DNA from 2 places in the Escherichia ruysiae genome. Region 1 is predicted to be linked to the other one. Evidence: predicted binding sites of a transcription regulator. Region 1 holds the regulator's gene; the other holds the start of a gene.
What was found. The regulator LexA, encoded in region 1, represses DNA repair genes until DNA is damaged. The targets are predictions, from matches to a motif close to TNCTGTATGTACATACAGNA.
Positions count from the first base shown of each region.

Region 2: the regulator LexA is predicted to act here: its motif matches at 10,903-10,922, upstream of uvrB (excinuclease ABC subunit UvrB).

Region 1 is NZ_JAVIWS010000001.1:2,285,832-2,300,638, reverse strand. It holds gene malK (maltose/maltodextrin ABC transporter ATP-binding protein MalK) at 1-165, shown strand, start outside; gene lamB (maltoporin LamB) at 238-1,578, shown strand; gene malM (maltose operon protein MalM) at 1,820-2,758, shown strand; gene ubiC (chorismate lyase) at 2,938-3,435, shown strand; gene ubiA (4-hydroxybenzoate octaprenyltransferase) at 3,448-4,320, shown strand; gene plsB (glycerol-3-phosphate 1-O-acyltransferase PlsB) at 4,487-6,910, opposite strand; gene dgkA (diacylglycerol kinase) at 7,080-7,448, shown strand; gene lexA (transcriptional repressor LexA) at 7,558-8,166, shown strand; gene dinF (MATE family efflux transporter DinF) at 8,239-9,564, shown strand; gene RGV86_RS11215 (CsbD family protein) at 9,680-9,889, shown strand; gene zur (zinc uptake transcriptional repressor Zur) at 9,931-10,446, opposite strand; gene dusA (tRNA dihydrouridine(20/20a) synthase DusA) at 10,601-11,596, shown strand; gene pspG (envelope stress response protein PspG) at 11,732-11,974, shown strand; gene RGV86_RS11195 (quinone oxidoreductase) at 12,138-13,121, opposite strand; gene dnaB (replicative DNA helicase) at 13,204-14,619, shown strand; gene alr (alanine racemase) at 14,672-14,807, shown strand, end outside.
Region 2 is NZ_JAVIWS010000001.1:4,141,703-4,156,509, reverse strand. It holds gene clsB (cardiolipin synthase ClsB) at 1-605, shown strand, start outside; gene RGV86_RS19940 (lysylphosphatidylglycerol synthase domain-containing protein) at 605-1,561, shown strand; gene RGV86_RS19935 (phosphoethanolamine transferase) at 1,781-3,442, opposite strand; gene RGV86_RS19930 (Bax inhibitor-1/YccA family protein) at 3,748-4,452, opposite strand; gene moaE (molybdopterin synthase catalytic subunit MoaE) at 4,587-5,039, opposite strand; gene moaD (molybdopterin synthase sulfur carrier subunit) at 5,041-5,286, opposite strand; gene moaC (cyclic pyranopterin monophosphate synthase MoaC) at 5,279-5,764, opposite strand; gene moaB (molybdenum cofactor biosynthesis protein B) at 5,767-6,279, opposite strand; gene moaA (GTP 3',8-cyclase MoaA) at 6,301-7,290, opposite strand; molybdenum cofactor riboswitch at 7,278-7,422, opposite strand; gene yvcK (uridine diphosphate-N-acetylglucosamine-binding protein YvcK) at 7,688-8,596, shown strand; gene uvrB (excinuclease ABC subunit UvrB) at 8,808-10,829, opposite strand; gene bioD (dethiobiotin synthase) at 11,403-12,083, opposite strand; gene bioC (malonyl-ACP O-methyltransferase BioC) at 12,076-12,831, opposite strand; gene bioF (8-amino-7-oxononanoate synthase) at 12,818-13,972, opposite strand; gene bioB (biotin synthase BioB) at 13,969-14,807, opposite strand, start outside.

The sequences.
Region 1 (14,807 bases):
ATCCAGATCCCTTCCATTCGTCAAAACCTGGTGTACCGCCAGTCTGACGTGGTGTTGGTAGAAGAAGGTGCCACATTCGCTATCGGCCTGCCGCCAGAGCGTTGCCATCTGTTCCGTGAGGATGGCACTGCATGTCGTCGACTGCATCAGGAGCCGGGCGTTTAAGCACCCCTAAAAAAGACACAAAGCCTGTGACAGGCGATGTGAAAAAAGAAAAGCAATGACTCAGGAGATAGAATGATGATTACTCTGCGCAAACTTCCTCTGGCGGTTGCCGTCGCAGCAGGCGTAATGTCTGCTCAGGCAATGGCTGTGGATTTCCACGGTTACGCTCGTTCCGGGATCGGCTGGACAGGGAGCGGCGGTGAACAACAGTGTTTCCAGACCACTGGCGCTCAAAGTAAATACCGTCTTGGCAACGAATGTGAAACTTATGCTGAATTAAAATTGGGTCAGGAAGTGTGGAAAGAGGGCGATAAGAGCTTCTATTTCGACACTAACGTTGCCTATTCCGTAGCACAACAGAATGACTGGGAAGCCACCGATCCGGCCTTCCGTGAAGCGAACGTGCAGGGGAAAAACCTGATTGAATGGCTGCCAGGCGCCACTATTTGGGCCGGTAAGCGTTTCTATCAGCGTCATGACGTTCATATGATCGACTTCTACTACTGGGATATTTCTGGTCCTGGTGCCGGTCTGGAAAACATCGACGTTGGCTTCGGTAAACTTTCTCTGGCAGCAACGCGTTCTTCTGAAGCGGGCGGTTCGTCTTCTTTCGCCAGCAACAATATCTATGACTATACCAACGAGACTGCGAACGACGTCTTCGACGTGCGTTTAGCGCAGATGGAAATCAACCCGGGCGGCACCCTGGAACTGGGTGTTGACTACGGTCGCGCTAACCTGCGTGATAACTATCGTCTGGTTGATGGCGCATCGAAAGATGGCTGGATGTTCACTGCCGAGCATACCCAGAGCATCCTGAAAGGCTTCAACAAGTTTGTTGTTCAGTACGCAACAGACTCGATGACCTCGCAGGGTAAAGGTCTGTCGCAGGGTTCTGGCGTTGCGTTTGATAACGAAAAATTTGCCTACAATATTAACAATAACGGTCACCTGCTGCGTATCCTCGATCACGGTGCGATCTCCATGGGCGACAACTGGGACATGATGTACGTGGGTATGTACCAGGATATCAACTGGGATAACGACAACGGCACCAAATGGTGGACCGTCGGTATTCGTCCAATGTACAAGTGGACGCCTATCATGAGTACCTTGCTGGAAGTGGGCTACGACAACGTCGAATCCCAGCGCACTGGCGACAAGAACAATCAGTACAAAATCACCCTCGCACAACAATGGCAGGCTGGCGACAGCATCTGGTCACGCCCGGCTATTCGTGTCTTCGCAACCTACGCCAAGTGGGATGAGAAATGGGGTTATGACTACAACGGTAGCTCCTCTTCCAACCCGAACTACGGCAAAGCTGTTCCGGCGAATTTCGAAGGCGGTAGCTTCGGTCGCGGTGATAGCGATGAGTGGACATTCGGTGCCCAGATGGAAATCTGGTGGTAATAGCAATATGTAGGCCGGATAAGGTGCTTGTACCGCATCCGGCAATCAACGCCTGATGCGACGCTGCCGCGTCTTATCAGGTCTACAACTGCTGCCGAATGTAGGCCGGATAAGGCGTTCACGCCGCATCCGGCATAAAACAGGTTGTCATTATTTATAAGGGGCGTAAGCCCCTCTGATTATCGGGTTAAGCGCGCTATTGCCTGGCTACCGCTGAACTCCAGATTTTGAGGTGAAAACAATGAAAATGAATAAAAGTCTCATCGCCCTCTGTTTATCAGCAGGGTTGCTGGCAAGCGCGCCTGGAATCAGCCTTGCCGATGTTAACTACGTACCGCAAAACACCAGCGATGCGCCAGCCATTCCATCTGCCGCGCTGCAACAATTAACCTGGACACCAGTCGATCAATCTAAAACCCAGACCACCCGGTTAGCTACTGGCGGTCAACAACTGAACGTCCCTGGCATCAGCGGTTCGGTTGCCGCATACAGCGTCCCGGCAAACATTGGCGAGCTGACACTGACGCTGACCAGTGAAGTGAACAAACAAACCAGCGTATTTGCGCCGAACGTGCTGATTCTTGATCAGAACATGACACCATCGGCCTTCTTCCCCAGCAGTTATTTCACCTACCAGGAACCTGGCGTGATGAGTGCAGATCGTCTGGAAGGCGTTATGCGACTGACACCTGCATTAGGGCAGCAGAAACTTTATGTGCTGGTCTTTACCACTGAAAAAGATCTCCAGCAGACGACACAACTGCTCGATCCGGCAAAAGCCTATGCCAAAGGTGTTGGTAACTCGGTGCCGGATATTCCAGACCCGGTTGCCCGTCATACCACCGATGGTCTGCTGAAACTGAAAGTGAAAACCAACTCCAGCTCCAGCGTGTTGGTGGGGCCGTTGTTTGGTTCTTCCGCTCCAGCTCCGGTTACGGTAGGCAACACTGCAGCACCGGCGACCTACACGGCACCGGCCGCAGCTGCACCTGCTCCGGCACCGGCGAAGAAAAGTGAACCTATGCTCAACGACACGGAAAGTTATTTTAATACCGCGATTAAAAACGCTGTCGCGAAAGGTGATGTTGATAAGGCGTTAAAACTGCTTGATGAAGCTGAACGCCTGGGCTCGACATCTGCCCGTTCCACCTTTATCAGCAGTGTAAAAGGCAAGGGGTAATTACGCCCCACAGTGCTGATTTTGCAACAACTGGTGCGTCTTCGGGCGCACCTTTTTTTCTCTCTCTCCTGTGATTGTTGCGTTATTGTTGCGTATTAGATCACTTAATATGCTTTACATCTCCCGTTAACGCTTTTCTGCGATACAATGCCTTTACGTTATGTAACGGAGAGTTCGGCATGTCACACCCCGCGTTAACGCAACTGCGTGCGCTGCGCTATTTTGCAGAGATCCCTGCGCTGGAACCGCAACTGCTCGACTGGTTGTTGCTGGAAGATTCCATGACCAAACGTTTTGAACAGCAGGGAAAAACGGTGAGCGTGACGATGATCCGCGAAGGGTTTGTCGAGCAGAATGAAATCCCCGAAGAATTACCGCTGCTGCCGAAAGAATCCCGTTACTGGTTACGTGAGATTTTGTTATGTGCAGATGGAGAACCGTGGCTTGCCGGTCGCACTGTCGTTCCTGTGTCAACGCTAAGCGGCCCCGAGCTGGCGTTACAAAATTTGGGTAAAACGCCGTTAGGACGCTATCTGTTTACATCATCGACATTAACCCGTGACTTTATTGAGATAGGCAGTGATGCCGGACTTTGGGGGCGACGTTCCCGCCTGCGATTAAGTGGTAAGCCGCTGCTGCTGACCGAACTGTTTTTACCGGCATCACCGTTGTACTAAGAGGAAAAAAATATGGAGTGGAGTCTGACGCAAAATAAGCTGCTGGCGTTTCACCGCTTAATGCGTACGGATAAGCCAATTGGTGCGTTACTGCTGCTCTGGCCAACTTTATGGGCGCTATGGGTGGCGACACCCGGTGTTCCCCAACTCTGGATCCTGGCGGTGTTTGTCGCTGGCGTCTGGCTGATGCGTGCCGCCGGTTGTGTAGTGAATGACTATGCTGATCGTAAGTTTGATGGTCATGTTAAGCGCACGGCAAACCGACCGCTTCCCAGTGGCGCGGTGACGGAGAAAGAGGCGCGAACGCTATTTGTGGTGCTGGTGCTGATTTCGTTCTTACTGGTATTGACGCTGAACACGATGACCATTCTGTTGTCGATTGCCGGACTGGCGTTGGCGTGGGTGTACCCGTTTATGAAGCGGTATACCCATTTACCGCAAGTGGTGCTGGGTGCGGCGTTTGGTTGGTCGATTCCAATGGCTTTTGCCGCTGTGAGTGAATCGGTGCCGTTAAGCTGCTGGTTAATGTTCCTCGCCAATATTCTGTGGGCGGTGGCTTACGACACGCAGTATGCGATGGTTGACCGTGATGACGACGTGAAGATTGGCATTAAGTCCACCGCGATCCTGTTTGGACAATACGATAAGTTGATTATCGGCATTTTGCAGATTGGCGTGCTGGTGCTGATGGCGATTATCGGCGAGTTAAATGGCTTAGGCTGGGGATATTACTGGTCAATACTGATCGCGGGCGCACTGTTTGTTTATCAACAAAAACTGATTGCCAACCGCGAGCGTGAAGCCTGTTTTAAAGCGTTTATGAATAATAACTATGTTGGCCTGGTACTGTTTTTAGGGCTGGCAATGAGTTACTGGCATTTCTGATGATGTAAAAAAGCCGGATGATCATGGTCATCCGGCTTTTTTTCTGTGAAATGCTGCCTGATGCGCTGCGCTTATCAGGCCTACATAACACATCGCAATTTATTGAATTTGCAGGTCATAGTAGGCCGGGTAAGGCGTTTGCGCCGCATCCGGCAACGCTCATCAGTTACCCTTCGCCCTGCGTCGCACTCTCAATCGTTAAGCGTACATCGGACGTAATCAACTCCGCCAGCAACTGATAAACCTTCATCGTTTCTGCCGGTTCGGCGTCGCCGCTGTCGCTGATATATCCTTCATCACGCAGCGTCAGCACCAGAGAACTGAACACCGCTTTGTCGAAGAACTCCGGTGCGTTGATGCCGTGCAGCACGGAAAGACGTTGTGCCACAGTGCGGCTCTCTTTCTCCAGCGTACCGCGATTGATCGACGGGTTGGCGCTCAACAGCCAGAAGGTAATCGCATAACGTTGCAGCGTTTCACGCGCGCCTGCGGCAAGCAACTGAAGCGTGCGGGAGTGCGCCGGATTGATATGTAACTCATCATCTTGCAGCGTAATCAGCCCCTGGCGTTGCATCTCATTCGCCAGCGCATCAATAACACCCGGCAACTCGTCACGCTCCCAGCGCAGGAACAGCTCCGCTTTTAGCATTGGGTAAAGCACATTGACGTGCTCCATCAACACTTCGCGGGAGATGTGCCGATGCTGCGTCACAATTGCTGCCATCAGCGAAGGCAGAACCAACATATGCGCAATGTTGTTGCGATAGTAGGTCATCAGCACCGCTTGCTCACGCGGCAGGATAATAATGTCGCCGATGGTGTCTTTCTCAACTTCAAACTTGTTCATTTGCAGCGCGTGATCAATCAGCTCACCGGCGCTGGCTGAAGGAACGGTAGAGTCCGTGGAGTAAGGCACGTTGCGCATCAAATCGAGATAACAATTCAGCTGCTCAGTCAATTGCTCGCGAGTGAGTGAACGCTGACGTGACGCCAGCAGCGCAGTACAGCACAGGTTCATGGCGTTAGCCGCGCCTGCGTTGTTAATGCGCACCATCAGATCGGCAGCAATGTTATTGACTGTCGGCGTTAACCAGGCCGGGCGTACAGCTTCGATAGGATCAATAGATTCACGCCAGTCTGGTACGTGCTGATTGAGATAGGTCATCAACGGCATCGGTTCACCGAAGTTGACATAGCCCTGACCGAGATTACGCAGTTTGCTTAAACCGCGCAGCATCTGCGGCAGGCTCTCTTTCTCTTTCGTCGCGCCGCGCAGTTCTTTGGCGTAAGTACCCACTTCCATGACGTGCTCATAACCGATGTAGATCGGAATCAACGTAATCGGACGCGTACCGCCACGCAGCATCGCCTGAATGGTCATCGACAGTGTGCCGGTTTTCGGATCAAGCAAACGTCCTGTACGCGAACGACCGCCTTCCACAAAGTACTCAACGGAATAACCACGGCTGAACAGTTCGCCGAGATATTCACGGAAAACGGTGGAGTAGAGTTTATTGCCTTTAAAAGTACGGCGAATAAAGAACGCCCCCAGACGGCGGAAAATCGGCCCGGCAGGCCAGAAGTTCAGGTTGATCCCGGCGGCGATATGCGGCGGCACCAGCCCCTGGTGATACAGCACGTAAGAGAGCAGCAGGTAGTCCATGTGGCTACGGTGGCATGGCACATACACCAGCTCATGACCGTCGTGAGCCAGCTGGCGAACGCGTTCGGCATTATGGACGTTGATTCCCTGATAGAGCCGGTTCCAGGTGAAGCCCAGAATACGGTCAGTCAGGCGGATCATCTCGTAAGAGAAGTTCGCCGCAATCTCTTCCATCAGCGCAATAGCGTTCTGCTGCGCTTTTTCATGGGAGATCTTTTTGCTGCGCGCTTCATCTTCTACCGCTTTGGCAATTGCACGCGAGGCGAGCAGCTTATTAAACAAATCCTGACGAGCAGGCAAGCGTGGACCCACGGCAGCCAGACGCTGACGGGCAAAGTGCATACGCGCCACGCGCGCCAGTTTTTGGGCGATAGTTTTATCTGTGCCGTGTTCATCAGCCATGCGGCGTAGCGAAACTGACGGCGAGAAACGCACAAAGCTATCGCGACCAAGCCACAGTACGGCGAAAAATTTCTGCACGCCGTTGAGCATACGTAGTGGCGGGTTTACTTCGCCTTTTTCACGTCCTGGCGCACGACCAAACATCACCGATACCGGCACCATCTGCACATCCAGATTTGGGTTGCTACGGTGCAGATCGAGATAGTCGTGGAACAGCTTAATAGACTCTTCTTTCGGCGTGTAATAGGTGAAAACACGCGGCCCGCCATGAATAAACACATAGCGCGGCAGTAGCGTGCCGTCTACCTCCAGCGGCTCTAATGGATCAGGCAGATCATGCGCCAGGCACTGGGCGCGCAACGTCAGCAAATCCGCTTTTGAGTTGTACGGTAAAACGTACATAATTGGACGAGAGGTATCGAGCCCCAATTCCGGGGCAGGATCTGCCGGAATAGACTTGCTTTTTACCAGGATGCTTAATGGTAAATTCAGTAATTTGTAGTAAATTCGTGGCCAGCCGGACATAAACGATGTAAAGCCTCTGGTTAATAATGCAAATGCGCGGGAAGGATAGCAGAAAGTCATGGGAAATTCTGTGGTATCCGCTCATGTTTCGCGCGGCGCTACGCTACCGGAATCATCGGATTCAACGGTACACTGATATTGACGCTCATAATGTAAAAAGGTTCTTTCAATGGCCAATAATACCACTGGATTCACTCGAATTATCAAAGCCGCTGGCTATTCCTGGAAAGGTTTACGCGCTGCATGGATCAACGAAGCGGCATTCCGTCAGGAAGGCGTGGCGGTATTGTTGGCGGTGGTCATCGCTTGCTGGCTGGATGTGGACGCGATAACCCGCGTACTGCTTATTAGCTCCGTCATGTTGGTGATGATTGTGGAAATTCTCAATAGCGCCATCGAAGCGGTGGTTGATCGTATTGGCTCTGAATACCACGAGCTTTCCGGGCGGGCGAAAGATATGGGGTCCGCAGCGGTGCTGATCGCGATTATCGTCGCTGTGGCAACCTGGGTCATTCTGTTATGGTCGCATTTTGGATAACCCTTCCAGAATTCGATAAATCTCTGGTTTATTGTGTAGTTTATGGTTCCAAAATCGCCTTTTGCTGTATATACTCACAGCATAACTGTATATACACCCAGGGGGCGGAATGAAAGCGTTAACGGCCAGGCAACAAGAGGTGTTTGATCTCATTCGTGATCACATCAGCCAGACAGGTATGCCGCCGACGCGTGCGGAAATCGCGCAGCGTTTGGGGTTCCGTTCCCCAAACGCGGCTGAAGAACATCTGAAAGCGTTGGCACGCAAAGGCGTAATTGAAATTGTTTCCGGCGCATCGCGTGGGATTCGTTTGTTGCAGGAAGAGGAAGAAGGGTTGCCATTGGTAGGTCGTGTGGCTGCCGGTGAACCGCTTCTGGCGCAGCAGCATATTGAAGGTCATTATCAGGTCGATCCTTCCTTGTTCAAGCCGAATGCCGATTTCCTGCTGCGCGTCAGCGGAATGTCGATGAAAGATATCGGCATTATGGATGGCGACTTGCTGGCAGTGCATAAAACTCAGGATGTACGTAATGGTCAGGTCGTTGTCGCACGTATTGATGACGAAGTTACCGTTAAGCGTCTGAAAAAACAGGGCAATAAAGTCGAATTATTGCCAGAAAACAGCGAGTTTAAACCGATTGTCGTTGACCTTCGTCAGCAGAGCTTCACCATTGAAGGGCTGGCGGTTGGGGTTATTCGCAACGGCGACTGGCTGTAACAGATCTCTGATACCGCGATGCCGCCTGGCGTCGCGGTTTGTTTTTCATCTCTCTTCATCAGGCTTGTCTGCATGGCATTCCTCACTTCATCTGATAAAGCTCTCTGGCATCTCGCCTTACCTATGATTTTCTCCAATATCACCGTTCCGTTGCTGGGGCTGATTGATACGGCGGTAATTGGTCATCTTGATAGTCCGGTTTATCTGGGCGGCGTGGCGGTTGGCGCAACGGCGACCAGCTTTCTCTTTATGCTGTTGCTGTTTTTGCGCATGAGCACTACCGGGCTTACTGCGCAGGCGTATGGTGCCAAAAATCCTCAGGCATTAGCGCGTGCGCTGGTGCAGCCGTTGCTACTGGCGCTGGGGGCTGGCGCGTTGATTGCTCTGTTGCGTACACCGATTATCGATCTGGCGCTGCATATTGTTGGTGGCAGTGAAGCCGTGCTGGAACAGGCGCGGCGCTTTCTTGAAATTCGGTGGCTAAGTGCACCGGCGTCGCTGGCAAACCTGGTATTACTTGGCTGGTTGCTCGGCGTGCAATATGCCCGTGCGCCGGTTGTCCTGTTAGTGGTGGGTAATATTCTCAACATTGTGCTGGATGTCTGGCTGGTGATGGGGCTGCATATGAACGTGCAGGGCGCGGCGCTGGCAACGGTCATCGCAGAATATGCGACGTTGCTGATTGGTCTGCTAATGGTGCGTAAAATCCTCAAACTACGCGGTATTTCCGGCGAAATGCTGAAAACAGCCTGGCGAGGAAACGTCCGTCGCTTGCTGGCGCTTAACCGCGACATCATGCTGCGCTCCCTGTTATTGCAACTCTGTTTTGGTGCAATAACGGTACTTGGCGCGCGACTGGGAAGTGACATTATCGCCGTTAACGCGGTTCTGATGACGCTACTCACCTTTACCGCCTATGCGCTGGATGGTTTTGCCTACGCGGTTGAAGCTCATTCAGGTCAGGCATACGGTGCGCGCGACGGGAGCCAGTTACTGGATGTCTGGCGCGCAGCGTGTCGCCAGTCGGGGATCGTGGCGTTGCTGTTTTCTGTGATTTATTTGCTGGCAGGGGAACACATTATTGCGTTGCTGACGTCATTAACCCAGATTCAGCAGCTGGCCGATCGCTATCTTATCTGGCAGGTCATTTTACCGCTGGTTGGTGTCTGGTGTTATCTGCTGGACGGCATGTTTATAGGTGCAACGCGCGCCGCCGAAATGCGAAACAGTATGGCGGTGGCAGCAGCAGGATTTGCGCTGACGCTCCTCACGTTGCCGTGGTTGGGTAATCATGGTTTGTGGCTGGCGTTAACCGTCTTTCTGGCGCTGCGCGGGCTTTCTCTGGCGGCTATCTGGCGTCGTCACTGGCGCAACGGAACATGGTTTGCCGGAGCGTGACGGTTAAATATTCTGAATAAATAATCCTAAGCCAAATTCCTGACTACACTTAATCCCATGTTCAGAAGAAAAGCGAGCGTACTCTCATTCACCACCTAACGATGAGGACTTGAATATGAATAAAGACGAAGTCGGCGGTAACTGGAAACAGTTCAAAGGTAAAGTGAAAGAGCAATGGGGCAAACTGACCGATGATGATATGACGGTCATTGAAGGTAAACGTGATCAGTTAGTGGGTAAAATCCAGGAACGCTACGGTTACCAGAAAGATCAGGCAGAGAAAGAGGTCGTGGACTGGGAAACCCGCAATGAATACCGCTGGTAATTAATCCCTCCTGCCCGACGTGTACAAGGATGTACGCCCTCTTAACGCGGTTTCTTTTTCACCTGAATAGAGTGGTCATGATGGCACTGTTCAGGATGACGACACGCTTCCACTTCTACACATGCTGAACATAATCCATGCGCTTCAATCACATTATGCCGCAGGGCAAAACCCATTTTTGCCGCCAGCGTATGCATGATGTCTTCCACACCTTCCGCACACTCTTCTTTCACTGCGCCGCAGCGATCGCAAATAAACATAGCTGAAGTATGCGTTGGTTGATCGAACAGGTGACAGAGCACATAGCTGTTGGTGGACTCAACTTTATGCACAAACCCTTGCTCAAGCAGAAAATCGAGTGCGCGATAAACCGTTGGCGGCTTGGCCTGCGGCTCTGCTTCACGCAGTAAATCAAGCAGATCGTAGGCGCTGATGGCTCCTTCCTGCAGACTCATCAGGCGCAACACTTCAAGGCGCTGCGGGGTCAGGCGCACATTACGCTGTGCACAGAGTTTTTCAGCTTGCGCTAATAACTCCTGCGTTGTGGTCTTTTCCATTGGGCACCTCAAAGTGGGGTTAAGAATGTCCTTACTTTACCATAGTTCTCACTTAAACGCCGAGAACAGGGCGTCATAGCTGTCACATTGCCTGATCGCATATTCGTTATGCTATAGTAGCGCCCCCAATTCACCAGGTGCTTAAAAAAACGCCATGTCAGCAGAATCACAAACCGCTTATTCCGCATACCGTTTCTCCATTGCCCCGATGCTCGACTGGACGGACAGACATTGCCGTTATTTCCTGCGTCTGCTCTCCCGCAATACACTTCTCTATACCGAAATGGTGACCACGGGGGCAATTATTCACGGTAAAGGTGATTACCTGGCGTACAGTGAAGAAGAGCATCCGGTGGCGTTGCAACTGGGTGGAAGCGATCCAGCGGCACTGGCGCAGTGTGCGAAGCTGGCAGAAGCGCGCGGATACGATGAAATCAACCTGAATGTCGGCTGCCCGTCTGACCGGGTACAGAACGGCATGTTTGGCGCGTGCCTGATGGGTAATGCGCAACTGGTAGCCGACTGCGTTAAAGCGATGCGCGATGTGGTGTCGATTCCAGTCACGGTGAAAACGCGTATTGGTATTGACGACCAGGACAGCTATGAATTTCTTTGTGATTTCATCAACACCGTTTCCGGTAAAGGCGAGTGTGAGATGTTTATCATCCACGCGCGTAAAGCCTGGCTTTCTGGTTTAAGCCCGAAAGAAAACCGCGAAATCCCGCCGCTCGATTACCCGCGCGTCTATCAACTGAAGCGTGATTTTCCGCATCTGACGATGTCGATTAACGGTGGCATCAAGTCGCTGGAAGAGGCTAAAGCACATTTGCAACATATGGATGGCGTGATGGTCGGACGTGAGGCGTACCAGAATCCGGGGATTCTGGCGGCGGTGGATCGAGAGATCTTTGGTTCCTCTGATACTGATGCCGATCCGGTGGCGGTAGTCCGCGCCATGTATCCGTACATTGAGCGTGAGCTTAGCCAGGGGACGTATCTCGGCCATATTACCCGGCATATGCTGGGTCTGTTCCAGGGTATTCCTGGTGCGCGGCAGTGGCGTCGTTATTTAAGTGAAAATGCCCATAAAGCGGGTGCTGACATTAACGTGCTGGAACATGCGCTCAAACTGGTGGCGGATAAGCGTTAATTTTTCACCACAAAGTAGTCAAATTCACTATGCCCTGCGCACCGTCGCGGGGCATATTTTTTGATAAATCATAATGTTAGGTTTTGGCATGATTCTTGTAATGGCTGCAAGAGATTTCATATTTGGGAGTACATCATGCTGGAACTACTTTTTGTGATTGGCTTTTTTGTCATGTTGATGGTCACCGGCGTTTCGTTGCTGGGCATTATCGCCGCGCTGGTTGTGGCGACGGCCATTATGTTCCTCGGCGGTATGCTGGCATTGATGATTAAGTTGCTGCCGTGGTTACTGCTGGCGATTGCGGTGGTGTGGGTTATTAAGGCGATTAAAGCACCAAAAGTGCCGAAATATCAGCGTTATGACCGCTGGCGTTACTAAGGGATTGTGCGGATGATCACAACCTAAGGTTTTATCCTTAGAACAAAATAGGAATTGATTATCAAATCTGTCACTATTGCGTCTCTAACAGATTCATCGTGCTGTACCCTACATACAGCCGAACTATAAAAGAAAGGGCTTCCCAGGTGGAAGCCCAATTTCTTTATGGGATCAGTAAGCTGGAACCCTGCGTCGCCCGGCTTTCCAGAATCTCATGCGCTCGCCGCGCATCCTTCAGCGGATATTTCTGTTGCTCTGCGACATCGACCTTAATCACGCCGCTGGCGATCAAAGAAAACAGTTCATTACTGGCTTCGGTTAACTCATCCCGCGTGGTGATATAGCCTTGCAGGGAAGGGCGTGTCACATACAGCGAGCCTTTCTGATTGAGAATGCCTAAGTTCACACCCGTCACCGCGCCTGATGAGTTACCAAAACTGACCATTAAACCGCGACGTTGCAGACAATCCAGCGACCGTTCCCAGGTATCTTTGCCTACGGAATCGTACACCACGCGCACTTTCTTGCCGTCGGTGATCTCTTTTAATCGCTCGACCAGATTTTCGTCGCGATAGTTAATTACCTGCCATGCACCCGCTTTTAATGCACTTTGCGCTTTTTGCGCGCTGCCCACAGTGCCAATAAGTTTTGCTCCTAAGGCTTTTGCCCACTGGCAGGCAATTAAGCCCACGCCGCCAGCAGCCGCATGGAACAGGAACTGTTCGTCAGGTTTGATTTCATACGTTTTGCGCAGCAGATAATAAACCGTTAAGCCTTTCAGGAACGACGCGGCAGCTTGCTCAAAAGAGATCGCCGCTGGCAGAATTGCCGCTTTATCGGCATTGACGTTATGCACAGAACTGTAAGCCCCTAACGTTGACTGCGCATAAACCACACGATCGCCCGCTTTAATATGTTTCACGCCGCTGCCGACTTTGCTCACAATGCCAGCCGCTTCGGTGCCTAATCCGCTGGGTAGCGATGGCGGTGGATAAAGGCCGCTGCGGATATAAGTGTCGATGAAATTGATGCCAATGGCTTTATTTTCGACCTGGATTTCATTCTCTGCCGGATCGGCAGGAGTAAATTCCACGGTTTGAAGTACTTCCGGGCCACCGTGCTTGTGAAATTCAATTCGTGTTGCCATGTGTCCTCCAGAACGTATCGTCAGGGTCTGCTTCATATGGTAAAGTTTCGACCCATTCTTTATCTCGGTAACTCCATTCACTATGGCAGGAAATAAACCCTTCAACAAACAGCAGGCTGAACCCCGCGATCGCGATCCACAAGTTGCCGGGCTGAAAGTGCCTCCGCACTCGATCGAAGCGGAGCAGTCGGTGTTGGGCGGTTTAATGCTGGATAACGAACGCTGGGACGATGTGGCCGAGCGAGTGGTGGCAGATGATTTCTACACCCGTCCGCACCGTCATATCTTTACCGAAATGGCGCGTTTGCAGGAAAGCGGTAGCCCAATTGACCTGATCACCCTTGCCGAATCACTGGAGCGCCAGGGGCAACTTGACAGCGTTGGTGGTTTTGCTTATTTGGCGGAACTGTCAAAAAATACGCCAAGTGCAGCGAACATCAGTGCCTATGCCGACATCGTGCGCGAACGTGCCGTTGTCCGTGAGATGATCTCAGTTGCGAATGAGATTGCCGAAGCCGGTTTTGATCCGCAAGGGCGCACCAGTGAAGACTTGCTCGACCTTGCTGAATCTCGCGTCTTTAAAATTGCCGAAAGTCGTGCCAATAAAGACGAAGGGCCGAAGAATATCGCCGATGTGCTCGACGCCACGGTGGCGCGTATTGAGCAACTGTTCCAGCAACCGCACGATGGTGTAACCGGTGTTAATACCGGCTATGACGATCTCAACAAAAAAACCGCTGGCTTGCAGCCGTCGGATTTGATCATCGTCGCCGCGCGTCCGTCGATGGGTAAAACGACATTTGCGATGAACCTCGTCGAAAACGCGGCGATGTTGCAGGATAAACCAGTACTTATCTTCTCGCTGGAGATGCCATCGGAACAGATTATGATGCGTTCTCTGGCGTCGTTGTCGCGCGTTGACCAGACCAAAATTCGTACCGGGCAACTGGATGATGAAGACTGGGCGCGTATTTCCGGCACGATGGGCATTTTGCTGGAAAAACGAAATATCTACATTGATGACTCCTCCGGCCTGACGCCAACGGAAGTGCGCTCCCGCGCGCGCCGTATTGCCCGTGAACACGGCGGCATCGGACTCATCATGATCGACTACCTGCAATTGATGCGCGTACCGGCGCTTTCAGACAACCGTACGCTGGAAATTGCAGAAATCTCCCGCTCGCTAAAAGCCCTGGCGAAAGAACTGAATGTGCCGGTGGTGGCGCTGTCTCAGTTGAACCGTTCTCTGGAACAACGTGCTGACAAACGCCCGGTCAACTCCGACCTGCGTGAATCCGGTTCCATCGAGCAGGATGCGGACTTGATCATGTTTATCTATCGTGATGAGGTTTATCACGAAAACAGTGATTTAAAAGGCATCGCAGAAATTATTATCGGTAAACAACGTAACGGCCCAATCGGGACGGTACGCCTGACCTTTAACGGTCAATGGTCGCGTTTCGACAACTACGCGGGGCCACAGTACGACGACGAATAATAATTATTTTATGAATTAGGTAATTAAAGCAAACACTTATCAAGGAACACAAATGCAAGCGGCAACTGTTGTGATTAACCGCCGCGCTCTGCGACACAACCTGCAACGTCTGCGTGAACTGGCACCTGCCAGTAAACTGGTTGCGGTGGTGAAAGCGAACGCCTACGGTCACGGTCTGATTGAGACCG
Region 2 (14,807 bases), 1.9 Mb from region 1:
TGAAAATGCTCACTCAGGCGCGGCGGGAAGTGATTATCGCCAACGCCTACTTCTTCCCCGGCTATCGATTTTTACACGCCTTGCGTAAAGCGGCACGGCGCGGGGTGCGGATCAAACTGATCATTCAGGGCGAACCGGATATGCCGATTGTCAGAGTCGGCGCGCGTTTGCTGTATAACTATCTGGTTAAAGGCGGCGTTCAGGTTTTTGAGTACCGCCGCCGCCCGCTCCACGGCAAAGTGGCGTTGATGGACGATCACTGGGCGACAGTAGGGTCCAGTAATCTCGATCCGCTCAGTTTGTCACTGAATCTCGAAGCAAATGTCATCATCCACGATCGTCATTTTAACCAGACGCTGCGCGATAATCTGAACGGCATTATCGCCGCAGATTGTCAGCAGGTCGATGAGACCATGCTGCCGAAACGCACCTGGTGGAACCTGACCAAAAGCGTGCTGGCATTCCACTTTTTACGCCATTTCCCGGCGCTGGTGGGCTGGCTTCCGGCGCACACGCCACGTCTGGCGCAAGTTGATCCGCCCGCGCAGCCGGCAATGGAAACTCAGGATCGGGTAGAAACTGAAAATACGGGGGTGAAACCCTGATGAGTAAATCACACCCGCGCTGGCGCTTAGTAAAGAAGATCCTCACCTGGCTGTTTTTTATCGCGGTGATTGTGTTGCTGGTGGTCTACGCCAAAAAGGTGGACTGGGAAGAGGTCTGGAAGGTCATCCGTGACTACAATCGCGTTGCGCTGCTCAGTGCGGTCGGGCTGGTGGTCGTCAGTTATCTGATTTACGGCTGCTATGACCTGCTTGCTCGCTCTTACTGCGGTCATAAACTGGCGAAACGTCAGGTGATGCTGGTGTCGTTTATCTGCTACGCCTTCAACCTGACGCTTAGTACCTGGGTTGGCGGCATTGGTATGCGCTATCGTCTTTACTCCCGCCTGGGATTACCGGGTAGCACTATTACACGGATTTTCTCGCTGAGTATTACCACCAACTGGCTGGGCTATATTTTGCTGGCCGGGATTATTTTTACCGTGGGCGTGGTGGAACTGCCGGATCACTGGTATATCGATCAAACCACGCTGCGTATTCTCGGCATTGGTTTGCTGCTGATAATTGCAGTCTATTTATGGTTTTGCGCCTTCGCTAAACACCGCCATATGACCATCAAAGGGCAAAAGCTGGTGCTACCTTCATGGAAATTCGCCCTCGCCCAGATGCTGATTTCCAGCGTTAACTGGATGGTAATGGGAGCGATTATCTGGCTGTTACTCGGTCAAAGCGTGAACTATTTCTTTGTACTGGGCGTGTTGCTGGTTAGTAGTATTGCTGGTGTCATCGTGCATATTCCGGCGGGGATTGGTGTGCTGGAAGCGGTGTTTATCGCGCTACTGGCAGGGGAACATACATCCAAAGGAACGATTATCGCCGCCCTACTCGCTTACCGTGTCCTGTACTACTTTATCCCGCTGCTGCTGGCGCTGATCTGTTACCTGTTGCTGGAAAGCCAGGCGAAGAAGCTACGGGCGAAAAATGAAGCGGCGATGTGATGTTTAGTTAAGTTCTTTGGTTTGTGCAGATTGTTAGCAACGTGCTATTTGTTCATGGCGGATGCGGCGTGAACGCCTTACCCGCCCTACACAACTAATGCTTTCCTGCATTCTGATACGCTACAGCCCTTTAACAAAGTATGTTTTACGCCAGAGTAATGTTTGTTGTTTCCTTAATAATCATCAGGGGACATCTGGCGATGTCCTCTCAGCATAAAATTACAGCGGATTCGGACTGGCTTCGCGATAAGAAACCTTTTTCTTCGGTGATGTAAAGGTGTCTCGCAGATCTTTATATTCATATATTTTAGCTCGGGTGCCATCCGTTACTGGAATAGAGGAGTGCGGACGATAACACTGAGATAATGGCGAATTGCAATGCTCTTCGTGGGTAGAGATGCCCAGCCAGTCAAGAATCATCGCATAGTTATTAAGCAATGAATAAACTTCTTGAATGTGTCCAAGTTTACGCGGTTGACTGGCGATAGCAGCCTGGCTATACCAGATAAATTGCGGTACATCGTAGGCTTCTTTACTGGGAGTATCTGCGGCGTGCATATAATACGATGGAATATTGGGATTTTTCTCCAGACCGTGGTCAGAAAAATAGAGTAATGAGGATTTACTTCCCTCCAGTCTTTTCATGATTTCGCCAATGATGTAATCGGTAAATCGTATGGAGTTGTTGTAGCAATCCTCGTATTTATCCCCAGTTTTAATTTTACCTGCCCATTCAGGGTAGCGTGTACAGGCAATTTCATGGCTACCATTACCATGTAGCAGTATTAATTTCTTACCCTTGACTTTTAATGCTTCATCCAACAACGGCAGAAGGCTATCATCGTATTCCTCGCTTACCCAATGTGTATTATTACTGGAACGACCAATGAGCGTAATATAGTTATTATGCTTCCCGGACATACCCACGGTACTTAACCAGGTAGTCTGATACCCCACTTTATTAGCTACGGCAATAACATTATTTGATAAGTCCGCAGTGGTAAAACTTTCTGTTGTCGCTTTACTGAGGATCATCGGAACAGAAGTTACTGTTGCCGCCGCTGGAGAAACTGCATTATCAAAGATAAGCGCCTGTGGTCCAATCTCATTTTGTACAGGCGTGGTATTGATACCAAAGCCATACAAACTCATATTACTGCGCCGTACAGACTCCCCTACGATAATAACATAATTTTCAATATCCGTTTCTTTAGCGATCAATCCCGGTAAATCCATATCAATTTGTTTTATTTCTCTGGCAAAAGAAATATCTCGATAAGCAATAATAAAATCGGCAGCGGTATAAAATGGTGTAAATCTTAACACCCTGGAGCTTAATGGAGAGTATCCTCCAAGACCATCTTTTTTCTGTTTACTCCATTGATTGTAACTAAACCATGAGATAAATATTAATAGTATCACCAGTGATGCACATTGAACCTTAGTAGACACACACTTAACGCCCATGGGTATAGAAAAATAAGTCAGCAAGAAATAAACAACACATACTGGCATCCAGGATAGATATAACCCCGACATTGCTTTCACTTCAGACCAGTGGGTTTCCATGATACTCATTGCAAAGATAATATTAAATTCACTTTGATAAATTTGCCATGTACAAAGCGCGACTATAAAATTAATGGTCAATAATAGTGACACACTCAATGCGACTATTTTCCCAACAAATAATCGATAACACCCTGTCAAACACAGGATGATTAGCAAGTTGCAGATACCGACGCGCAGGATAACTCTCAATGGCTGTAAAAAATAAACAGGCCAAAGCTGGAGTAATACAGACACAAGTAGCAATGCGATGAAAATGTATTTTTTTGACTGCCGAGGATAAGCCGTTATCGATGGTAATACGAAAGACATAGAACCCTGATCCATTTATTATATGAATATATATTTAAAAATTAATCCCATTGAAATATATTATCAGCAGATGATTGATTTTTACCCGCAAGCATTTATTTAACAGATGAATATCGCCAGCCATTAATAAAACCGTAGGATTGTACTCTATTTTCTTATAGGTATACCAGATTTATAAAAATGCATCATATGCATAGATATAATCAATGTGAATTATATCTTTATGTCTATTTTTTAAATATATACTTATTATCGAATAGATAAAAAATCCCGGTGTCGTTCCGGGATTTTTATAAGAAATGCGTTTAACGGCGGTTACCGAATATCCGCAGCAACATCAGGAACAGGTTGATGAAGTCCAGATACAACGTTAAGGCGCCAAGAATGGAATATTTACGCAGGTTCGACGTGTCGCGGGTATCAATCTGTTCACCCATATTTTTCAGTTTCTGAGTGTCATACGCCGTCAGTCCAACAAAGACAATCACGCCGATGTAAGTGACTGCCCACATTAATGCTTCGCTTTTCAGCCAGAAGTTCACCAGCGAGGCTATGACGATACCAATTAATGCCATAAATAGCATATTGCCGAAGCCACTTAAATCGCGTTTCGTGGTGTAACCATACAGACTCATCGCGCCGAACATCCCGGCGGTGACAACGAAGGTACTGGCAATAGAGGCGGCAGTGTATACAATGAAAATACTGGAGAGCGTTAAGCCCGTTAGCGCCGAATAAAGCATAAAGAGCATCGTCGTTACGCCCGCGCTGAGTTTTTGAATCATCGCTGATAACACGATAACCAGAGCTAATTGCGCGATTATCAAACCGATTAAGAAGACACGGTTAGTGAATAGCAGCTCCATAACGGCAGCAGAGTTGGCTGCATACCAGGCAACAAATGCGGTCAGTAACAAACCAACTGTCATCCAGCCATAGACTTGCGCCATATAGGTTTGCAAGCCAGCACGGGGTTGTACGATTGAATCTGAACGTGGGAATCTGTCCATGACTTTCTCCTGAAGATATAAGGAATATCTAAAGGATACTGCAAATGATGAGGGTGTGCATCGACGCAGCGTAAACGTATGTCCAGAGCGGTGAAATTGCCGGACGCAGCGGTGCCTTATCCGGCTAACAAAAACTACCAGCGTTTTGCCGCCTGCTGATCGCTCTCCCGGGCTTCAACCCAGCGGTCGCCTTCCGGCGTGGCTTCACGCTTCCAGAACGGTGCGCGGGTTTTGAGATAGTCCATAATAAACTGCCCGGCTTCAAACGCGCTGCTACGATGCGCGCTGGTGACCCCGACAAATACGATTTCATCGCCCGGCCATAATTCGCCAATGCGATGAATCACCGTGACTCTCCCCAGCGGCCAGCGGTTACGCGCCTCATCCACGATTTCCGCCAGTGCTTTTTCCGTCATCCCCGGATAGTGTTCGAGGGTTAATGCTTTGACGCTGTCGCCCAGGTTATGGTTGCGCACCTTACCGGTAAACGTGACCACTGCACCATCTTCGTCACGCTCAGCCAGCCACGGGTACTCTTCCCCAACGCTAAAAGGCTGAGATCCGACAACAATTTTGGTTTCTGCCATCTTAACCTCCGGTTACCGGCGGGAAGAAAGCAACTTCGTCGCCGTCAGTCAGCGGATGGTCAAAACTCACCAGCGTCTGGTTGACGGCAGCCAGCAATTTGCCATCTTCCAGCGCCCGCGCCCAGCGATCGCTCTGCGCTGCCAGGTGTTGGCGTAACGCTTCAACGGTTGGGAAATCCGCAGCCACTTCGGTTGCATCTGTTCCCACCAACTCGCGCACCTGGGCGAAAAAAAGAACTTTAATCATCCGCTTCCACCTTAAAATCACCCGACTTGCCGCCGCTCTTCGCCAGCAAACGTACCGGACCAATCACCATATCTTTTTGCACCGCTTTGCACATGTCATAAATGGTCAGCGCCGCCACGGAGGCTGCGGTTAATGCTTCCATTTCGACACCCGTTTTCCCGGTCAGGCGGCAAAGCGTTTCAATTCGTACCCGATTATGTTCCGGCTCAGCCTGTAAATTGACTTCAACTTTGCTGAGCATCAGCGGATGACAAAGCGGGATCAGATCCCAGGTGCGTTTTGCCGCCTGAATACCGGCAATGCGCGCAGTGGCAAATACGTCGCCTTTGTGATGGCGACCATCAATGATCATCGCCAGCGTCTCACTGCGCATGGTGACAAAGGCTTCGGCGCGCGCTTCACGCACAGTTTCCGCTTTGGCGGAGACATCCACCATGTGCGCTTCGCCAGCGGCGTTGATATGGGTCAGTTGCGACATACTTATTTCTTCAAATGTGGATGGAAATTGCACGGACGCGTACGGGCATCCAGCTGCGGGGCGATGATATTTTCCCAGGCGGTGCGGCACGCTTTAGTCGAGCCGGGCATCGCGAAAATCAGCGTTTTGTTAGCAACACCCGCCACCGCACGAGATTGCAGGGTTGCGGTGCCAATCTCTTCGAACGACAGCATACGGAACACTTCGCCGAAGCCTTCGACTTCACGATCGAACAGCGGCAACAGTGCTTCTGGCGCCTGATCGCCTTCTGTCAGGCCAGTACCACCTGTAATCAGCACCACTTGCACATCGTCGCTGGCGATCCACGCAGATACCTGAGCGCGAATGGCGTAGCGGTTTTCTTTGACAATGGCTTTATCGACAACGTGATGGCCTGCTTCCTGCGCCGAGTCGCGCAGATAGTGACCGGAGGTATCGTCTTCTTCACCGCGACGATTAGAAACCGTAAGAATAGCAATACGGGTCGGGATAAATTCAGTGCTTACCTGACTCATCTGATCTCTCCTTTTGACGTTTTAACCGCCAATGTACGATAAGTTTTGCGTAATACCGGTGTTGTTTTGATGCAGGAAATGGGTCTGTTTTTTCTCCCGCAGCGCCGCCGAAATACGCGCTTCCAGCGCCTGTTGCTGGGTATCGTCTTCCAGCAGATCGCGCAGGTTAACGCCGCCTTCACCAAACAGGCAGAGATGGAGTTTACCAATGGAGGAGACGCGCAGGCGGTTGCAGGTGGCGCAGAAGTCTTTTTCATACGGCATGATAAGGCCGATCTCTCCGGCGTAATCCGGATGACAAAAGACTTGTGCGGGGCCGTCGCTGCGTTGACGAAGCTGATGGATCCAGCCGCGACGCAGCAGCTCGTCACGCAGAACCTGACCAGAAATATGGTGCTTGCGGAAGAGTTCGCTGCCCTCGCCCGTTTCCATCAGTTCGATAAAACGCAGCTGAATGGGGCGATGCTGGATCCAGTTCAGAAAGGTGTCGAGTTGATGATGATTGACATCCCGCATCAGCACGGTATTGACTTTAACCTTCTCAAACCCGGCTTCAAATGCAGCATCGATGCCTGCCATTACCTGGTTGAATTTATCCTGCCCGGTAATGGCATGAAACTGACGGGCGTCGAGGCTATCAACGCTGACGTTAATGCCCGTCAGGCCTGCATCGCGCCAGTTCGCGACATCGCGTTCCAGGCGATAACCATTGGTGGTGACCGCAATCTGGCGAATAGCGTCGTTTTCCCGCACAGCGGCGATGATATCGGTAAAGTCGCGACGTAAAGACGGCTCGCCGCCTGTCAGACGCACTTTTTCGGTGCCCAGACTGGCGAAGGCGCGAGTAACCCGACGAATTTCATCGACGGTCAGGAAGCCTTTATTAGTGACGCCGCTCGGCTTGTAGCCATCCGGCAGGCAGTAGGTGCAACGAAAGTTACACACATCGGTAATCGACAGGCGCAAGTAGTAAAACTTACGCGCAAATGCATCAGTCAGTTGTGAAGCCATGTACACCTTTCCAGATACGGGAGGCGAAGTCATTTCTTCCTTCGCCCTGGTGGCAATCTTTATGAGCATTGTCACGGCCAAAGCACCGTATCAGTTGACCCAGGTGCAGAGGCTAGAGTGTTTAGTGGTTATGCCGATACTAGCGTGTAAATGAGATTTTTACCATTCACACTTTTCGCTATGTAATCATGTATATAGCGTCATGATCGTGCTATTTCCCTACAGAATAAGGGAAAATGATGGTTTTACTTTGATGTACATCATCAGCAATGCAGTGCGTATATCGTCCTTTAGAGGTAGAAAACAATTATTTGTATCCTCAATTTTGGCGGGTTAATTGCTGTTTCCCTGTCAGTTGCGCTACTGTAGCGCGGATAATCTGACTTCAGGAATTTATATGCGCAATCGTACGCTGGCTGACCTTGATCGTGTCGTTGCTCTCGGCGGAGGGCATGGACTGGGACGCGTTCTCTCATCACTTTCGTCTTTGGGTTCTCGTTTAACGGGCATTGTGACCACCACCGATAACGGTGGTTCAACAGGGCGTATTCGCCGCTCAGAAGGCGGTATTGCCTGGGGCGATATGCGCAACTGTCTTAATCAGTTAATTACAGAACCCAGCGTCGCTTCCGCGATGTTTGAATATCGTTTTGGCGGTAATGGCGAGCTTTCCGGGCATAACCTTGGAAACCTGATGTTAAAGGCGCTGGACCACCTTAGCGTGCGGCCTCTGGAAGCCATCAATTTAATTCGTAATCTGCTGAAAGTGGATGCGCATTTGATTCCGATGTCAGAGCATCCCGTTGATCTGATGGCGATTGACGATCAGGGGCATGAAGTTTACGGCGAGGTAAATATTGACCAGTTAACCACGCCGATTCAGGAATTACTGTTAACCCCTAATGTGCCTGCTACGCGTGAAGCTGTACATGCTATCAATGAAGCAGATCTGATTCTTATCGGGCCAGGCAGTTTTTATACCAGCCTGATGCCGATCCTGCTGCTTAAGGAAATGGCGCAGGCATTACGCCGCACGCCAGCACCGATGGTCTATATCGGCAATCTGGGACGTGAACTTAGCCTACCAGCGGCGAATCTGAAACTGGAAAATAAGCTGGCGATTATGGAGCAGTATGTCGGCAAGAAGGTTATTGATGCCGTCGTCGTTGGGCCGAAAGTGGATGTTTCTGCGGTCACCGACAGAATAGTGATTCAGGATGTACTGGAGGCCAGCGATATCCCCTATCGTCATGACCGCCAGTTGTTACATAACGCACTGGAAAAGGCGTTACAGGCGTTGGGTTAACGGAAAACCGGAAGAACATTCCGGCGTCAGATTGCAGACAAAGTGCGCGTTGTTCATGTCGGATGCGGCGTGAACGCCTTATCCGGCCTACAAATCGCGCAAATTCAATATATTGCAGAGTGCATGTAGGCCTGATAAGCGTAGCGCATCAGGCAATTTTACGTTTCTCATCAGCCTCAAACCAGAAGAACATTCCGGCTTTTTCATCTCGTCACGAAGCCGCAATAAACAGCTCACGCAACTGATGCAACTGGTCACGAATTTGCGCCGCCTCTTCGAACTCCAGGTTTTGTGCGTGTTTCATCATCTGCCCTTCCAGTTCATGGATTTTCTGCTGCAACGCTTTTGGCGACATATCCATCGGCACATTATCCGGCTCAACAATCGCGCGCGCTTTCCCTCTGCCCTTGGCTTTGGTTTTAGCAATGTTCTGCCCCAGCGCCAGGATATCGACCACTTTCTTGTTCAGCCCTTGTGGTGTAATGCCATGCTCTTCGTTGTACTTCTGCTGTTTCTCGCGGCGACGTTCGGTTTCGCCAATCGCTTTCGCCATTGACGGGGTTATCTTATCGCCGTAGAGAATCGCTTTACCGTTAACGTTACGTGCCGCACGACCAATGGTCTGGATCAACGAACGTTCAGAACGCAGGAAGCCCTCTTTGTCGGCGTCGAGGATTGCCACCAGCGACACTTCCGGCATATCCAGACCTTCGCGCAGTAAGTTGATGCCAACCAGCACATCGAACTCGCCCAGACGCAAGTCGCGGATGATTTCCATACGTTCAACGGTATCAATGTCGGAGTGAAGATAACGCACGCGCTCGCCGTGTTCTTCGAGATATTCGGTGAGGTCTTCCGCCATCCGCTTGGTCAGCGTCGTCACCAGAACGCGTTCGTTAATTGCCGCCCGCAGGCGAATTTCTGAAAGAAGATCATCGACCTGGGTCGCGACCGGACGCACTTCGATAATTGGATCAAGCAATCCGGTTGGACGCACCACCTGATCCACCACGTCGCCGCCAGATTTCTCCAGTTCATAGTTGCCGGGCGTCGCGGAAACATAGATGGTTTGCGGGGCTAATGCTTCGAACTCTTCAAACTTCAGCGGACGGTTATCCAGCGCCGATGGCAGGCGGAAACCATACTCCACCAGCGTTTCTTTACGCGCCCGGTCGCCGCGATACATACCGCCTATCTGCGGAATGGTGACGTGTGATTCATCAACCACCAGCAGCCCATCGGCAGGCAGGTAATCAAACAGCGTCGGCGGTGGCTCGCCAGGCCCACGCCCGGAAAGAAAGCGAGAATAGTTTTCGATGCCCGAGCAATATCCCAGCTCATTCATCATCTCCAGATCAAACTGGGTACGCTGGGTCAGCCGCTGCTCTTCCAGCAACTTGTTATTTGCCAGCAGTACCTTGCGCCGATCCGCCAGTTCTTCTTTAATCTCTTCCATCGCCTGCACAATGCGCTCGCGCGGCGTAACATAGTGCGTTTTCGGGTAGATGGTATAACGCGCAATGGTCGAGATAATCTGCCCGGTTAGTGGGTCGAAAAGCGAGAGACGTTCCACTTCTTCGTCGAACAATTCTACACGTAGCGCAACGTCGTCGGACTCTGCCGGGAAGATGTCGATCACCTCACCCCGCACGCGAAAAGTGCCGCGCTGGAATGCCTGGTCGTTGCGGGTGTATTGCAACTCCGCCAGGCGACGCAGGATCGCGCGCTGATCGATAATCATACCGACCGTGAGGTGCAGCATCATCTTGAGATATAAATCAGGATCGCCCAGACCATAAATTGCGGAAACTGACGCTACGACAATGACATCTCGCCGCTCCAGCAACGCTTTGGTTGCTGAAAGTCGCATCTGTTCGATATGTTCGTTTACTGAGGCATCTTTCTCAATAAACGTATCTGAACTCGGAACATAGGCTTCTGGCTGATAGTAATCGTAATAGGAGACGAAATACTCCACCGCGTTTTCCGGGAAGAACTCTTTCATCTCACCATATAGTTGCGCTGCCAGCGTTTTGTTGGGCGCCAGCACCATAGTTGGGCGTTGCAGGTCAGCGATGACATTAGCAATAGTGAAGGTTTTCCCCGACCCCGTCACGCCAAGCAGAGTCTGATGCGCGAGGCCATCCTCCAGCCCCTCTTTGAGGCGTCGAATCGCCTCCGGCTGATCGCCAGAAGGTTTAAACGCGGAATTCAGTTTGAATGGTTTACTCATGAGTTGCTACCTGAAGGAATGGGCGGGCAGGTGTGTAATTTTACTCGTCATGATTAATAATGCCAATAAATTATACTGGATAGAAAAACAGTCTCACACCACAACATTTCTGTTACGCCGTAAACTAAGGTCTCAACCGTAGGCAAAATTGACCCTGTGACGAGATAAAACTCTGGTCTGCAGGGTTATCCCCAGAGCAATGGCTTTTTTAACATTTGTCAAGATGGCTGATGACGGATTTATTGCAGGAGATGACACTTTCCTGACAGCCATTGCATTTATCTAACAGATTGAAAAATAAAAAATATTTATTTAAGCCGTCTTTAGCGCCAATTTGCGTGCAAGCCGCGTATTCTCTCGCTTACCTTACGTTTTCTAACTCTAATGCACATGGTTATCCACAGGAATAGTGGATAACTACCTGCAGCCCCTATGTCCAGCCGCCTGGGCAATTCCCATACTAATCGTATAATGCCGGGGTAAAATTTTTTTCGCGATTTTTTTAGCATTTGGTTGGTTAAATTACGGGCGACCGAAGACGCGATCTCGCTCGCAATTCAACCAATTTTTTTGCTACTTCAGTGATGTGAGATTTATATATTTTCCGGTTAGCGCACTTTCTGGATTTTCCTGAAGCCAGGGAATTTCCCCCAGCAGCGGCGCGGGGATCATTCGGGTGAGCGTAGCCATATATTCACTGTGGCGTTTACCCTGCGGCGTGACATCGTTCGCCACCCAGCCTGCGAGTGTTAGCCCTGCCTGCTGTACTGCCTGTGCTGTCAGCATTGCATGATTGATGCAGCCCAGTTTTACCCCAACGACCAGAATCACCGGCAGTTGTTCCTGCGTTACCCAATCTGCAAACATGAAGGAATCCGAAAGCGGCGTAAACCAGCCGCCAGCGCCTTCCACTAACACCCAGTCAGCCTGTTGTTCAAGCACGCGTAATCCGGCGCTCATTACCAATGATTCTATCGGCCTGCCCTCTTGCGCGCTGATGATGTGCGGCGAAGTGGGTTCTGCGAAGGTATAAGGATTTACCGTTGCGTAATCCAGCTGCAGGCTGCTGTTGCGCTGTAACGCCAGCGCGTCGCTGTTACGTAAGCCTTCCGGGGTATTTTCGCTGCCAGAGGCCACCGGTTTATAACCTGCCGTCCGATAACCTGCTGCCTTCGCGGCTTGTAAAAGTGCACAACTGGCGACAGTTTTCCCTACTTCGGTGTCCGTTCCGGTGACAAAATAACGTTTACTCACGAGCAATCACTCCCAAAAAAAGATGATACGTCAGAGGATATCGCCCCTGTTGTTGCGGCCAGGCCAGTTGCAGTTGTTGTAACTGTGAACGGGTTAATACTCGCTGGTCGCGCCCTGCGTGAAGATGCGTTGCGCCAATGCCTTTCAGCGAACGCATGGCGCTGAGCGCATCATCAAAGCACAGGGTGATGGGTTGAAGATGGTGTTGATAACATAAGCCTTTCAGCGCCTGTTCAATGTCAGCGGGTAGTAAAAAGTGATTAGCATGAGGCCGTTTATCTACCGCTTGCCACGCCTGATGTAATTCAGGGAGCGATCCCTGCGCCAGCGTGGTAAATGCCACCACGCCGCCGGGGCGTACTACGCGACAAAGCTCACCTAATGCCGTGGATAAATTACCGCACCACTGCACCGCGAGATTGCTCCATGCAAGATCGAACGTCGCAGTCGCTAACGGCAGGGATTCGATATCCCCCGCCAGATAATGATCTGCGGCATCCTTCTGGCGTGCCTGGGCAAGCATTGGCGGCGAGAGATCTAACGCCATCACCTGCTCGCTGCGCTCGCGCCAGTGGCGGCTCATCCAGCCAGGTCCACAGCCAGCATCCAGCACTCGGGCGTATTTGCGTTGCGGGAGCATTGCCAGCAAGGCATCGGCGCTCTGACGCTGTAACTCTGCGTGTTGCTCATACTGTGAGGCAGCCCGACCAAATGCCGCCGCAATGGCTTGTTTATTAACCGTTGCCATGCAGCACCTCCAGCAGACGGTCGATATCCTGCGTTTCATGAGCTGCGGTTAAGGTCAGGCGCAGTCGCGCAGTGCCAGCGGGTACGGTTGGCGGGCGAATCGCCGTGACCCAGCAGCCTTGCTGGCGCAGTTTTTCTGCTAGTTGTAACGCACGGCTGTTATCACCGACGATCAATGGCTGGATGGCGCTGCATGAATCAGCAAGCGTAAACGGCAAATCCTGTACTCCGGCACGAAAACGCGCAATGAGTGACGCCAGTTTTTCGCGCCGTGCATCACCCTCATCACGGCGAATGACCGCCAGCGACGCACGTAATGCCTGCACCTGAGCGGGCGGCATACTGGTGCTGTAGATAAGATGGCGGGCAAATTGCAGCAGATAATCCGCCACAGTTTCAGAGCAAAGCACCGCCGCACCGCTGACACCAAATCCTTTGCCAAACGTAACCACCAGCAATTCTGGTTTTACCTTTTGCAGCCAGCAGCTGCCGCGCCCCTGCTCCCCGATAACGCCCGTACCGTGGGCATCGTCGACCATCAACCAGCCATTGTGCTGCTGCGTCTCACGGTGGATTTCCGTCAGCGGCGCACTATCGCCGTCCATACTGAATACGCCTTCTGTCACCACCAGTCGCAACCCTGGACAGGAGGAAGCAAGCAGGCGCGCCAGATGAGCGACATCGTTATGAGCAAAACGGCGAAGCTGCGCCGGACTTAAACTGGCCGCTTCCTGCAAGGAGGCGTGGCTAAGCCGGTCGGCAACGATGCGGTCATCTTTCGCCATCATCGCGGCAATGACCGCCTGATTAGCGGCAAAACCGGAGATAAACAGCAGCGCCCGCGAATAACCCAGCCACTCGGCCAGTTCTTCTTCCAGCGCCTGATGCGCCACGCTATAACCGCTGACGTGACCGGAACCGCCACTACCGACGCCAAATTGCTCCGCACCCTGCTGCCAGGCACGGATAATTTGCGGATGATGGCTTAAACCTAAGTAATCGTTACTGGAAAAGTTCAGATACTGCCGTCCGTCCGCCACCAGCCAGCGTCCGGCGCCTTGTGCCACCGGATAACGGCGACGCAGGGCATCGGCAGCACGCCGCGCATCGAGCGCCGCGTTAATCTTCTCCTGCCAGGTCATAGGGCTGCCGCGTTGTAGTATTCGTCGGTGTCCGGGGTCATCAGCGCCTGTTCCAGACGTTGCTGTTGTTCGTTATCGCCCGCCAGAACGGCGGTTTGTTGCGGATTCAGCCCCAGTTTGCGGAACAGTTGCAGGTCTTTATCTTCTTCCGGATTCGGCGTGGTCAGCAGTTTGCAACCGTAGAAAATCGAGTTTGCTCCGGCCATAAAGCACATCGCCTGAGTCTGTTCGTTCATCTGCTCGCGTCCGGCAGAAAGGCGCACATAAGAGGTCGGCATCAGGATCCGCGCCACCGCAATGGTGCGAATAAAATCAAAGGCATCGACATCATCATTATCCGCCAGCGGCGTGCCTTTCACCTTCACCAGCATGTTGATTGGCACGCTTTCCGGCGGCGTCGGCAGGTTTGCCAGTTGCAGCAATAATCCGGCGCGATCTTTTACCGTTTCGCCTAAGCCCACAATGCCACCTGAGCAGACTTTGATCCCGGCATCGCGCACTTTTTCCAGCGTATCGAGACGTTCCTGGTAGGTACGTGTGGTAATGATATTGCCGTAAAACTCCGGCGAGGTGTCCAGGTTGTGGTTGTAGTAATCCAGCCCGGCGTTCGCGAGGCGCTGCGCCTGGGATTCACTTAATGTCCCCAGCGTCATACACGCCTCCAGCCCCATCGCTTTTACCCCCTGCACCATCTGCTCGAGATAGGGCATATCGCGTTCGTGCGGATTCTTCCACGCCGCGCCCATGCAGAAACGTGTCGATCCCGCCGCTTTCGCTTTGCGCGCCGACTCCAGCACCTGTTCAACTTCCATCAACCGCTCGGCTTCCAGCCCGG